3 regions of the Dietzia sp. WMMA184 genome follow, and region 2 is predicted to be linked to each of the others. Evidence: predicted binding sites of a transcription regulator. Region 2 holds the regulator's gene; each other region holds the start of a gene.

Region 1 (4,119 bases), 2.4 Mb from region 2:
GTTCGTCGACCACTGCATCTCCCGGGAGATCGACGTCGAGCTCGACGCCGTCACCGCCTCCATGGCCAAGCTGCAGGCCACCGACATGCTCGACGACGTGGTGGACCGCTGCCTCCAGCTGTTCGGCGGCTACGGCTACATGATGGAGTACCCCATCGCGCAGAAATTCGCCGGCGCCCGCGTCATGCGGATCTACGGTGGCACGAACGAGATCATGAAGGAGGTCATCGGTCGGGCGCTGTGACCGATAACCGTCGATAGGAACAGTTCAGGACCGTTCCGAAGGGGGTGGCGGGGTGTCGGACGCGGTCGTGCGCGATGTTGTGGTGATCGGCGGGGGCCAGGCGGGCCTCGCGGCCGGTTTCTACCTTCGCCGCGCCGGCGCGGACTTCGAGATCCTCGACGCCTCGGACGAGCCCGGCGGCGCGTGGCCGCACACCTGGCCGTCCCTGCGGTTGTTCTCGCCCGCCGACTTCTCGTCCCTGCCGGGCCGCCGCATGCCCCGCACCGACGACGGCGCCAATCCCGGCGCGGCCCACGTCGTGGACTACCTGCGCGGGTACGAGGAGTACTACGACCTCCCCGTGCGGCGCGGGGTGACGGTGGTCGCCGTGGAGCGGCCGGGGGCAGGGCGAGAGGGCGGCTACGTCACCAACGCCACCAACGGCGACGACGGCCACGACGACAACCACGACGACGACCAGGACCACGACGACGAGGTGTTCCTCATCCGCGCCACTGACGGTCGCTCGTGGCGCGCACGGGCGGTCATCAGTGCGACCGGTACCTATCGACGCCCCTTCGTCCCCACCTATCCGGGAGCCGCCGACTTCCGTGGCCGGCAGCTGCACAGCGCCGCCTACCGGGGCCCGTCGGACTTCGAGGGCAGGCGCGTCGTTGTGGTCGGTGGCGCGAACTCGGGCGCCCAGATCGCCGCGGACCTCGCGCGACCACTCGCCGACTCCGGCGGGTCGCTGACCTGGTGTACAACCGGCCCGCCCCGCTACCTGCCCGACGATGTCGACGGCCGCGAACTCTTCCGCGTCGCCAACGCGGCCATCCGGGGCGTGGGGGAGTCCGGCGGCGGCATCGCCGAGCTGGGCGACATCGTCGTGGTGCCACCGGTCCGCGCGGCCCGTGACGCCGGCCTCCTGCAGGCGACGCCGATGTTCGAGCGGTTCACCGCGGCCGGCGTGGAGTGGTCGGACGGTCGACGCGAGCCGGTCGACGCGGTGATCTGGTGTACCGGCTTCCGGCCGGCGTTGGGTCACTTGCGGGGGTTGCTGCCGCGTCGCGACGGACGGGTCGTCACGAGTGGCGTCGAGGTGCAGGGCGTCCCGGGACTGTTTTTGCTCGGCTACGGCGACTGGTGCGGCGCGGCGTCGGCGACCCTCATCGGGGTGGGGCAGTGGGCGAAGGCGGCGGTGGCCGCGTCGCTGGGGTGAGCACGACGGTCCCGCGTGTTCTCGGCTGGGGCTATTTGATGATGTGTGACCCTTGCCTGTTCGAATGTGCGTGCGTATCATAGAACACAGATTCGAGACCGTACGCACGGGCAGGGGGTGGGGCACATGGGCGGGAACGAAGACGCCGCGGCCGGTGGCCCGTCCCCGTCCGGTGGCGGCTCCGGTTCCGCGGCGCCCGTGTCGCTGTCGGGGTTGCGGGCGGCGGCGCGGGAGGGGTGGATGGGCGAGAATCGTGCGGCGGCGCGCCGGTTCGTGGCCTGTTACGAGTTGTTTGTCGAATGCCAGCGCCGGGAGGAGTCCGGTGCGGGCGGCGGTGAGTGTCGGCCCGGTCATGCGGTGCTCGATCCGATCGATGTCGCGGCGGGGTACGTGGTGTCGGCGATGGCGATCTCGACGGGCCGGGCCGAACGGATGATCACCTTCGCGCTCGATCTGCACCTGCGGTATCCGGCGATCCTGTCCGCGATGGCGCAGGGGCGGCTGGATCTGCAGGCTGCGAATATCCTGGCCTCGCAGATGGCCACCGTCCACGTCGATGTGCTCGAGGCGGTGCAGCGGCAGGTCGTCGAGGAGTACCTCGCCGCGATCGAGGGCGGGGTGCGCCTTGGTGAGAAAGCCATCCGCGGCAACGTCGATGCGATCATCGCCCGCTACGACGCGAACGGCATCCGCCTGCGCCGTCAGGAAGCGGCCCGCACCCGCGGGGTGCGGTTCCACAAGGGCGTCGACGGCATGTCGAGTGTGTCGGCGATCCTGGCCACCGAGGAAGCAGCCGTCCTGGCCGAGGCCCTCGACCAACGGGTGAAAGACCACAAGTACGCCGACGCCCAAGCCGCCGCCAACGCCCAAGCCGACACCGCCAACCCCGACACCAACACCGGCACCGGCGGCTCTGGCGAGGTCGAGGATTACTCGATCGCCGAGCGGCGCGCCGACGCCCTGATGTCCCTGGTGTGCGGCGATCCCGGCCTAGCCGGCACCCCCACCCGCCCCGGCCGGCCCGGCGCGCCTGGTGCCGGGGTGGCGTTGCGGCCGAAGGTCACCGTCATCGCCACCGGCAACACCGCCCGCGACGCTGGCGGTGCCCGAGTGGAGTTCACCCGCACCGGCCAGGCCGCCCTGCAGGCCCTGCTGGACATGCTCGCCACCAGCGACGGAGCCACCTTCGAACCCATCGACCCGCGGATCGGGGCCGCCGATGACGCCCGCACCGCCCTGAAATACCGGCCCGGTGCCCAGTTGGCCCGCCGGATCCGGCTGCGGGACGGCACCTGTCGCCACCCCGGCTGCGCGATCCCGGCCGAGGCCTGCGATCTGGACCATGTGGTGCCGTTCGATCACGCCAACCCCCAGCGGGGCGGACACACCGTCGAGGGCAACCTCGCGGCGATGTGCCGGCGGCATCACCGGTTCAAGACCTTCTCGGACTGGATCTACGAACTGCAGCCCGACGGCACCCTGACCGTGCGCACCCCGGACGGTTCGACCATGCTCACCCGGCCCTCCGGCCCACTGGCCGAGTACCGGCGTGAACAGGCGCGCGCCGAGACCGAGGCGTGGACCCGGCAGCAACGCCGCAGCCCCGGGCCCACCGGTGACGAGCAGGCCAACGCGGAGCCGACGTTCTGGTCGCGCCGCGCCTCCCGCCACCGCACCGAACGCCGCAACACCGAACGCCGCAAGGCCGAACGCGCCCGCACCTTTGACCCCGCCCCACCCGCGCCCGGCACGGGCACGGACGCCGCCGGCTCCACCACCGGCGCGGCCACCGACACCACGCCCGAGAAAGCCACCCCCGCCAGCGCCACCCCCGAGAGCGCCAGCCGCTGGTGGGCCCGCAACAAACCCCACCACAGCGACATCGAAAAAGGCATCCGCGCCCTACTCCACGAACGCCTCGACGAACTCATCGACCCACCACCGTTCTAGGCGGCTGGGTGGGCGCAGACCAGTGGGGCGTGGGTCAGTAACCGGTGTAGCGCTCCGGCTCCTCGCCGAAGGTGAATCCGCGGCCGGAGATCTTCTCGGGCGTGATCTCGACGAAGTTGTACTTCAGGGTCGGGATCCAGGGCTTGAGCCCGAGATCCTCCGCGCGGTTGATCTCCGCGAAGCTGTCGAGCCGTCGCGCCGTCCCACGCACGACGATCGACCAGGCATCGTCGCCCTCGATGTGATCGACCTGGAACACGACATCCGGATGGACCGTGATTCCGGCGAGCTTGGAGCCCTCCGCGGTGCGGAAGAACAGCTTGCCCTCCGGGGAGAGCGCGTAGTTGACGGGGAAAATGTCGGCACGGCCCTCGGAGACGGTGACCAGGCGTCCCAGGGAGACGGTGCCCAGAAGCTGCAGACTTCGCGCCTCGTCGAATTCGGTGATCGGGTTGGCGTCCATGCCCTGATTCTGTCACCGCAGAGCCTTCGCCGGAACCGTTGTCGGAGACTGCGCCGTGACCGACCTCACTCCCCGGCGGCCACCTGCACACTCATCGTGTTTTCAGGTAACGAATTGGGGAAGGGTGATGCAACAACGTGGGGACGTCACTACGGTGGACACCGACTATGAACCCAGGAGAACGAGTAGTACCCCGTAACCCTGATTCGTCCGACGCGCTGTTCCGTGTGCCCACCGCGGCCGACGGAACCCGCATGTGGG
Region 2 (4,119 bases):
GACGGGGTCGAGGTGACCGTCTACCCCGCCCTGCGTGTCGGTGGGGACGGCATCCACGTCGTGGCGTGCGCCACGGAGGACGAGCGTCGATCCACCCAGGCGTCAGCGGTGCTCACGCTGGTCTCGGGCGGCCTGGTCTCGACGGCATCGATTCTGCGCGGTCGCCCGGTCCAGCAGCGGCTCGCGCTCACCCAGTACCCGCATGGCGGGATGGAGTCCCTGGTCTCGGATGCGTCGCTCGCCGCGAGTGGGCGGATCATCGCCCGACGTAAGGGCTCACCGGTTCTCACGGTCGCGGAGTTCCAGGATATCCAGGCCACTGCGAGGGCGGAGGTCCCCGGTGCGGTGGCGTCCGCGATCTCGGCGGCGGTTCCCGCGCTGATGGCCGCCCAGTCCGTGTCGGGCCGTTTGGCGGAGGTGCCGGCAGACGTCGCCGACGATGTCCGTCCCTCGCTGGACTTCCTCGTCGGGCGGGGATTCCTCGCCCGCCATCCCTCGGATGTGCTCCCACATCTGGAGCGGCATGTGCGGGCGGTCGGTGTCCGGTTGGACCTCGCGGAGAAGTCTCCCGCCCGGCACGGCGAGCTCACGGCGAAGTTGAGCCGCTCCGAGTCGACCGTCGAGGACGCATGCGCGGCCCTGCGACGGCGGCCGGGCGGGGCGCGGGCGTGCCGGGATCTGCGGTGGATGCTCGCCGAGTACCGGGTGGGGCTGTTCGCGCAGTCACTGGGTACGGCCCGTCCAGTGTCGGCAGAGCGGATCGACAAGGCGGTGGCGTCTGCGCTCGCCCCACGGTCGTCCAGATGACGTTGCGCGGTCAGCGGCTCGCGCGACGCTCTCGGAGGGCGATGATCTCGCGTTCGAAGTCGTCGGCCGAGCTGAACTGCTTGTACACGGATGCAAAACGCAGGTAGGCGACCTCGTCCAGATCCTGCAGAGGGCCCAGGATGGCGAGCCCGATCTCGTGGGCCGGAACCTCGGACACACCGCCGGAGCGCACTGCGTCCTCGACCTGCTGGGCGAGGCGACGGAGAGCGTCCTCGTCGACCGATCGTCCCTGGCACGCGCGGCGGACACCGCGAACGACCTTGTCCCGGCTGAACGCCTCGGTCACCCCGTTCCGCTTGAGAACCGTCAGCAGTGGCGTCTCGAGCGTCGTGAACCGGTGTCCGCACCGGGGGCACTCCCGTCGACGCCGGATCGCCTGTCCCTCGTCGACGGATCGTGAGTCGATCACCCGGGAGTCCTCGTGATGGCATGTCGGGCAGTACATTCCCGTGGGGCCCTTCGTCGACCGGAGTTCACACGTCCCGGATCGTGCCTGACGGAACGCGGGGGTGGCAGACCGCCGCCCGCGGTCCATTCTAGGAGGCCCGCTGCCCGGTCACGCGTAGGCGGGTCCGCCGAGGAAGGCCACTGCGAGAAGCATGATCACGCCGAATGCAATCCCGCACGCCAGCAGTGCCCAGGCCGGCACGTCGTCGACCACCCCGGTGGACACCGGGGCCTCGACGTGGCACGCCCGCGCGCGGTCCGTCGAGACCGGGCGCACGAGTACACGCCGACCGGGGGCGACCGATGTGACGGTGGCCGGACGGGCCGCCACCCGCGGCCGGACGAGGTTCCCCGCACGGGCGGACGTGACGGCCAGCCGATTGCCCTCGGGTCGGACCAGCGTGCGCCGCGGCGCAGGCGTGGGACGCACGAGCACCGACACATCTCTCGGCCGGTCGAGGTGAGCGCCCTGTCCACGATGGTCATCGGGGCAGACCTCGGTCCACCGCACGGCCGGACGTGGGTGGGACTGAAGCTCGACAACGGTCATGGTGGCTCCCTACTCGATACGGTGTGCGATCAGGGTTCGCACACCTGTATGTCTGTCTCAGTACATCTGTTCGAATCCGAACTCCCCTAGAGTTGTATCACGCGACTCCGACACAATCACGATTCGCAGAGGAATTTCTTCGAACACGTGTGTGGCGCAAGGCGGTGGTTGGCACTAGGGTGTAGACAGATCACAGCGTCGAACATCCATTCGCCGAAGGGACCCCACGAGATGCCGAAGCCCGATTTCGAGTCACTGACGGACCGACAGAAGAGCGTTCTCCTGCACATCCACGACACCGTCAAGGAGCGTGGTTATCCGCCGAGCATCCGCGAGATCGGGGACGCGGTCGGCTTACAGTCCACGTCGTCGGTGGCGCATCAACTCCGCACGTTGGAGAAGAAGGGCTTCCTGACGCGGGATCCTCACAAGCCGCGCGCGGTCGACGTCCACGGTGTCCCGGGGCAGAAGTCACGGGGCCGCCGGTCACCTGCGCCGGAGCCCCAGCGTCCGGGAGGCGCGGTCGAACCCGTCTACGTACCCGTCCTCGGCCGGATCGCGGCGGGCGGGCCCATCCTCGCGGAACAGGCCGTCGAGGAGATCTTCCCCCTGCCGGCGGACCTCGTCGGGTCAGGTGATCTGTTCATGCTCAAGGTCGTCGGCGAGTCGATGATCGACGCCGCCATCTGCGATGGCGACTACGTGGTGGTCAGGCGGCAGAACGTCGCGGACAACGGGGAGATCGTCGCCGCCATGATCGACGGGGAGGCCACGGTCAAGACCTTCCGGAACGACTCGAGCGGAGTCTGGTTGTTGCCCCACAATCCGTCGTTCAGCCCGATTCCGGGCGAGCACGCGACGATCCTCGGCAAGGTCGTGACGGTGTTCCGGAAACTCTGAGTCCCGGTTCGAACGACGCGCCGCCCGTCCCCGCAGGGGTCAGGCGGCGCCGTCATGTGGATCGCGGACCGCGAACTCGTCCAGTTCGCCGGCCACGGACGCGGGCAACCGGACCACCAGCCGGGTTCCGTCCTGGGTGTGTTCCTCCTCGACCACCGCGCCCTCGGCGTGGACCCGCGACACCACGTCCCCGCGGGAGTACGGGACGGACAGGGTCAGCTCGGTGTCCCCGGAGGCGACGATCTGGGTGATCCTCTCGAGGAGTTCGTCGACACCCTGCCCGGTGACCGCCGAGACGAACACGGCGTCGGGCAGCGCGTGGTGCAATTCGGTGAGGACCACGGGATCCGCGGCGTCGATCTTGTTGATCACCAGGAGTTCCCGAGGCCGCTCCGCGTTCTGCTCTTCCACCACCTCGTTGATCACCTTGCGCACCGCCTCGATCTGGCGGAGCGGGAAGGCATCCGAACCATCCACCACGTGGAGGAGCAACTCGGAGTCGACGACCTCTTCAAGAGTCGACCTGAAGGCCTCGACCAACTGGGTCGGCAGATGCCTGACGAATCCCACGGTGTCCGTGAAGACGACCGCCCTGCCGTCGGGCAACTCGGCCTTCCTCGTCGTCGGATCGAGGGTGGCGAACAGGGCGTTCTGAACCAGGACGCCGGCTCCGGTGATCCTGTTGAGCAGGCTGGACTTCCCGGCGTTCGTGTATCCGGCGATGGCGATGGACGGCACCGGAGTGGAACGCCGACGGTGCCGTTTGGTGTCCCGGGCCTGCTTCATCCCCTTGATGTCGCGACGCAGACGGGCCATCCGCTCGCGGATCCGGCGCCGATCGGTCTCGATCTTGGTCTCACCCGGGCCGCGAAGACCGACGCCGCCGTTGCTGCCGGCACGGCCGCCCGCCTGGCGGGACAACGACTCGCCCCACCCACGCAGACGGGGCAGCATGTACTCCATCTGGGCGAGCGACACCTGGGCCTTGCCCTCACGGCTGGTGGCGTGCTGCGCGAAGATGTCGAGGATCAGCGCGGTACGGTCGATGACCTTGACATTGACCGCCTTCTCCAGCGCGAGCAGCTGCCCCGGGGTGAGCTCGCCGTCGCAGATGACGGTGTCGGCGCCGGTCGCCGCGATCACGTCCTTGAGGACGCTGACCTTGCCCGACCCGATGTACGTGGCGGCATCGGGCTTGTCGCGGCGCTGGATGAGCGCGTCGCACACCTCCGATCCCGCGGTCTCGGCGAGCTGGGCGAGCTCGTCCATCGCGGCGTCCGCCTGCGCGGCGGACCCTTCGGTCCAGACACCGACGAGCACGACACGTTCGAGTCGGAGCTGGCGGTACTCGGCGTCGTTGACGTCCTGGAGTTCGGTGGAGAGCCCCGCCACCC
Region 3 (4,119 bases), 530 kb from region 2:
GACCGCGTCGGGCAACTGACGGTTCTCCCGGTATCACGCGAAGGATTCCTGAACGATGAACGCAACAGTACGAATTTTCGACGCCCTGTTTATCTTCCTGGCCGTCATGGGTATCGCGTACGCGTACCTCACCGGTACGTCTCGGACGGGCGTCGAGTGGGTCGGCGCCACGGCCTTCGTGCTCTCGGCCGGCCTGAGCCTGCTGATCGGTGGTTACCTCCGCTTCGTGGCGCGGCGCATCAGCACCCTGCCCGAGGACTTCGAGGAGGCCGAGGTCTCCGACGGCGCCGGCGAGCTCGGCTTCTTCAGCCCGCACAGCTACTGGCCCGTGCTGGTGGCCTTCTCGGTCTTCATCATCGGCTACGGAGCGGCCTTCTGGAACTGGTGGGTGCTCATCGGCGGCGCCGTCGCGCTGGTCATCACCGCCTGCGGCCTGGTCTTCGAGTACCACTGGGGTCGCGAGAAGCACTGACCGTCTGACCGTCTTCCACCGGGGCCCGGTGTCGCACGCTGCGACACCGGGCCTTTGTGCTGTCGCCACCAGGGTGTCGGCCCGGGCTCGCCGCGCGCCGGTCAGAAGGGTGGTGGGTCGGGGTCGTGGTGGTGGTCGGGTGTGGTGTCTGGTGGTGGGGCCATGGTGTTGGCTTTGCGTTCGGCGGCCAGGCGTAGGGCGCGTCGGTACCAGTGGGTGCTCTGGGGTCGGGGGTTGAGCCAGGGTCGGCGTGGGGGTGGGATGTCGCTCTCGGCGCCGGCGTCGGTGCCGGTGTCAGCCCCGGTGTCGGTGTCGGTGGTGTGGTGGCGCCAGCGGGCGAGGGGTCCGTCGGGGTGGGTGGTGAGGGTGTGTCCGGTGTCGGTGGTGATGGTCAGGGTGCCGTCGGGGGCGAGTTGGTAGTGCCAGTTGTGGAAGGTTTTGAAGCGGTGGTGGTTGCGGCACAGGGCGGCGAGGTTGTTCTCGAGGGTCGGGCCGCCGGCGGTGGGGTCTGTGTGGTTGAAGGGGCGGACGTGGTCGATGTCGCAGGCGTCGGCGGGGACGGAGCAGCCGGGGTGGCGGCAGGTGCCGTCGCGTAGGCGGATGCGGTGGGCCAGTCGGTCGCTGATGCGGTAGCGGTGGGCGTGGTGGGGGGTGTCTGCGGCGCCGGGTGCGGTGTCGGGCACGGTGATGGTGGCGCCGGTGCTGCGGGTGAGTAGTTCGATGAGGGCGTCGATGGTGGCCGGGCCGCCTCGGGGGAGGTAGACCTCGGGTTCGCCGTCGGGGCCGGGGGGTGCGAGCACGGTGATGGTGGGGCGGATCTGGGTGGCCGGCGGGCGGTGAGCCGCACCCGCGGCAGTGCCTGCGCCCGCGCTCGTACCCGTGCCTGCGTCGGTGTCGGTGCTGGGGTGGCCGAGGAGGGCGGTGACGAGGGCGTCGGCGCGTAGTTCGTCCATGCTGCGGATGGTGTCGGTGTCGAGGGCGTCGGCGCCGTGGCGGCGGGTGTTCTCAACGCGGGTGCGGGTGTCGCGGTGGCGTTGGTCGGTGGCCATCGTCTGCAGGAGAGTGTGGATGGCGGAGGCTTCGGTGGCGGTGAGGTGGGCGGTCAGGTCGGCCATGCCGTCTGGGCCGCGGCGCAGGGTGACGCGGCGTTCGCGGACCGCGGCGGTGCGGCGCAGGCGTACGCCGTCGGGGTCGTGGGCGGCGATGATGCGGTCGGTGTGGGACAGGATCGCGTCGCGTCCGGGGCGCCTGCCGGCGGCGAGGGCGGCCAGGAGCCAGTCGATGACCTCGCGGTGGACGGCGTCGCGGTGCAGGGAGTCCACGGTGCGCATGTGGCGTGCGAGCAGGGTGGCGGTGGCTTCGTCGAGGTGGCCGGTGTCCATGGCCTCGACGAGACAGGGGAACTTGGTGACCAGGGTGATGGCCAGGGTGAGCAGGCTGCGGGCGCGGTTGTGGTGCACGCCGTAGGCGGCGACGATCTCACTTGTGGCGATGGTCAGTGGGTCGATGACGGCGTGTTCGGGGCGTTGGTCCAGGCCGGGGCCGTAGCCGGCGGCGATGTCGCGTAGTTCCTGTTCCTCGCGGCAGGTGGCCCACAGGTCGTGGCAGGCGCGCAGCCGGGCGGCGGCCGCGCGATTCTCGGCGTGCAGTGCCGCCAGGGCTGCGGAGCTGGCGGCGGTGACGGCGGGACTGCCGGCCACCGCTCCGGCATCATCCCCGGTAGTCGTCTCCCGCATGTGCACCCCCTCGGGCGGGCGAGTGCCGCACCCCGTATCGCTCGTGTGTTCGATTGGGGAAACACTAGCAAGCAGGTCCGACACACGGCTCTGACCTGGGAAGACCGGCGGACTGCGCCGGTCGGTGGGAGGATGAGACCGTGTTGGACACGGGTGCCGTCGTCTCGGTGAGTTGGTGGGCGATCATCCCGCTCATCGTCGTCGGCTCGGTGCTCCACTTCGCCTACGACTGGAACGGGCACAACCGGGTCGTGGCCGTGTTCGCCGCGGTCAACGAGAGTTACTGGGAGCACATCAAGATCGCCGCCTGGCCGACCATGGTGCTGTACGCGGCCCTCTTCGTGCTCGGCGGCGCCTCGCAGCCGTCCTTCGTGCCCGCGGCCACTGTCGCCCTCTATTCGATCCCGGTGACGATGATCGGGGTGGTCTTCGTCTACAAGGCCGTCGCAGGTCGCAATGTGCTGTGGGTGGACATCGCCGTGTTCGGCCTGTGCATTACGCTCGCCCAGGTGATCTTCGTGTGCCTGCTCAGCGGACTGGAGGCGGACGTCCTCGTCGTCGTCCTCTCGGTTTTCTACCTGGTGGGCATCGTCGCCGCCTACGTGGTGTTCACCCTGAGGCCCCCCGCCGAACCCGACGTCTTTATCGACCCCATCACATACAGATACGGGGTCGAGGGGCACGCCGACTACGAGGCCGCACCCGGGGACTGACGGGCAGAGGGAGTCCGTCGGACGACTCGGGCCCCGTCCGCGGGGAGCGGACGGGGCCCGACGGAGCCAGGGGGTCGTGGGACCTACAGGCCCATGTCCTTGGCGATGATGGACTTCATGACCTCGTTGGTGCCACCGTAGATGCGGTTGACGCGGTTGTCCGAGTACAGGCGGGCGATCGGATACTCGTTCATGAAGCCGTAGCCGCCGTGCAGCTGGAGGCAACGGTCGATGACCTCGGCGGCGACCTCGGTGCAGAACAGCTTGGCCGAGGCCGCCTCGGCGGCGGTGAGCTCGCCCTCGTCCAGCGCCTCGAGGGCGCGGTCCGCGACGGCCTGCGCGGCGTCGACCTTGGCCTGGCACGCGGCCAGCTCGAACTTGGTGTTCTGGAACGAGGCCACCTCCTTGCCGAAGACCGTGCGCTGCTGCGTGTACTCCTTGGCGAACCGCACGGCGGCCGCGGCCTGGGCATACGCACCGTAGGCGATGCCCCAGCGCTCGGACGGCAGGTTCTGCCCGAGGTAGTAGAAGCCGCGGTTCTCCTCGCCGAGCAGGTCTTCGACCGGGACCTTGACGTCGGTGAAGGACAGCTCGGCCGTGTCGGAGGTCTTGAGTCCGACCTTGTCGAGCTTGCGGCCCACCGCGTAGCCCTCGAGCTTGGTGTCGACGGCGAGCAGCGAGATGCCGAAGCGGCGGTCGTCCTCACGCGGGGGAGCGGTACGGCAGGCCACGATCACGCGGTCGGCGTGGACGCCGCCGGTGATGAACGTCTTGGCACCGTTGAGGACGTAGTGGGTGCCGTCAGCCGAGAGTTTGGCGGTGCTCTTCATGCCTGCCAGGTCGGACCCGGTGCCGGGCTCGGTCATCGCCAGCGCCCACATCTCCTCGCCGGAGACGAACTTGGGCAGGTAGCGCTGCTTCTGCTCCTCGGTCGCCAGGGCCTTGATGTAGGGGAGCCCGAGCAGTACGTGGACACCCGAGCCGCCGAAGTTCACGCCGGCGCGGGCGGTCTCCTCGGACTGGATGGCCTCGAACTTGTGGGAATTGATCCCCGCGCCGCCGTACTCCTCGTCGACGTTGATGCCGAACAGGCCGAGGTCGGCGAGCTTGTAGTAGAACTCACGCGGGACGATGCCGGCCTCGAACCACTCCTGGAAGTGGGGGGTCACCTCGGACTCGATGAAGTCACGGAGGGTCT

The links. The regulator LexA, encoded in region 2, represses DNA repair genes until DNA is damaged. The targets are predictions, from matches to a motif close to CGAACANNTGTTCG.
Region 1: CK206_RS12945 (HNH endonuclease signature motif containing protein) is a predicted target of LexA. The motif match lies at 1,527-1,540, and genes of this name have one in related genera.
Region 3: CK206_RS04390 (HNH endonuclease signature motif containing protein) is a predicted target of LexA. The motif match lies at 2,247-2,260, and genes of this name have one in related genera.

The regions. Positions count from the first base shown of each region.
Region 1 is NZ_NXEI01000001.1:2,798,449-2,802,567, forward strand. Features, by position in the region: gene CK206_RS12935 (acyl-CoA dehydrogenase family protein) at 1-244, shown strand, start outside; gene CK206_RS12940 (NAD(P)-binding domain-containing protein) at 297-1,445, shown strand; gene CK206_RS12945 (HNH endonuclease signature motif containing protein) at 1,572-3,395, shown strand; gene CK206_RS12950 (pyridoxamine 5'-phosphate oxidase family protein) at 3,430-3,858, opposite strand; gene ectA (diaminobutyrate acetyltransferase) at 4,026-4,119, shown strand, end outside.
Region 2 is NZ_NXEI01000001.1:424,453-428,571, reverse strand. Features, by position in the region: gene hrpA (ATP-dependent RNA helicase HrpA) at 1-807, shown strand, start outside; gene nrdR (transcriptional regulator NrdR) at 818-1,273, opposite strand; gene CK206_RS01980 (hypothetical protein) at 1,385-1,825, opposite strand; gene lexA (transcriptional repressor LexA) at 2,015-2,725, shown strand; gene hflX (GTPase HflX) at 2,765-4,119, opposite strand, start outside.
Region 3 is NZ_NXEI01000001.1:950,329-954,447, reverse strand. Features, by position in the region: gene CK206_RS04400 (cytochrome c oxidase subunit II) at 1-19, shown strand, start outside; gene CK206_RS04395 (cytochrome c oxidase subunit 4) at 56-472, shown strand; gene CK206_RS04390 (HNH endonuclease signature motif containing protein) at 574-2,208, opposite strand; gene CK206_RS04385 (DUF6512 family protein) at 2,349-2,921, shown strand; gene CK206_RS04380 (acyl-CoA dehydrogenase family protein) at 3,005-4,119, opposite strand, start outside.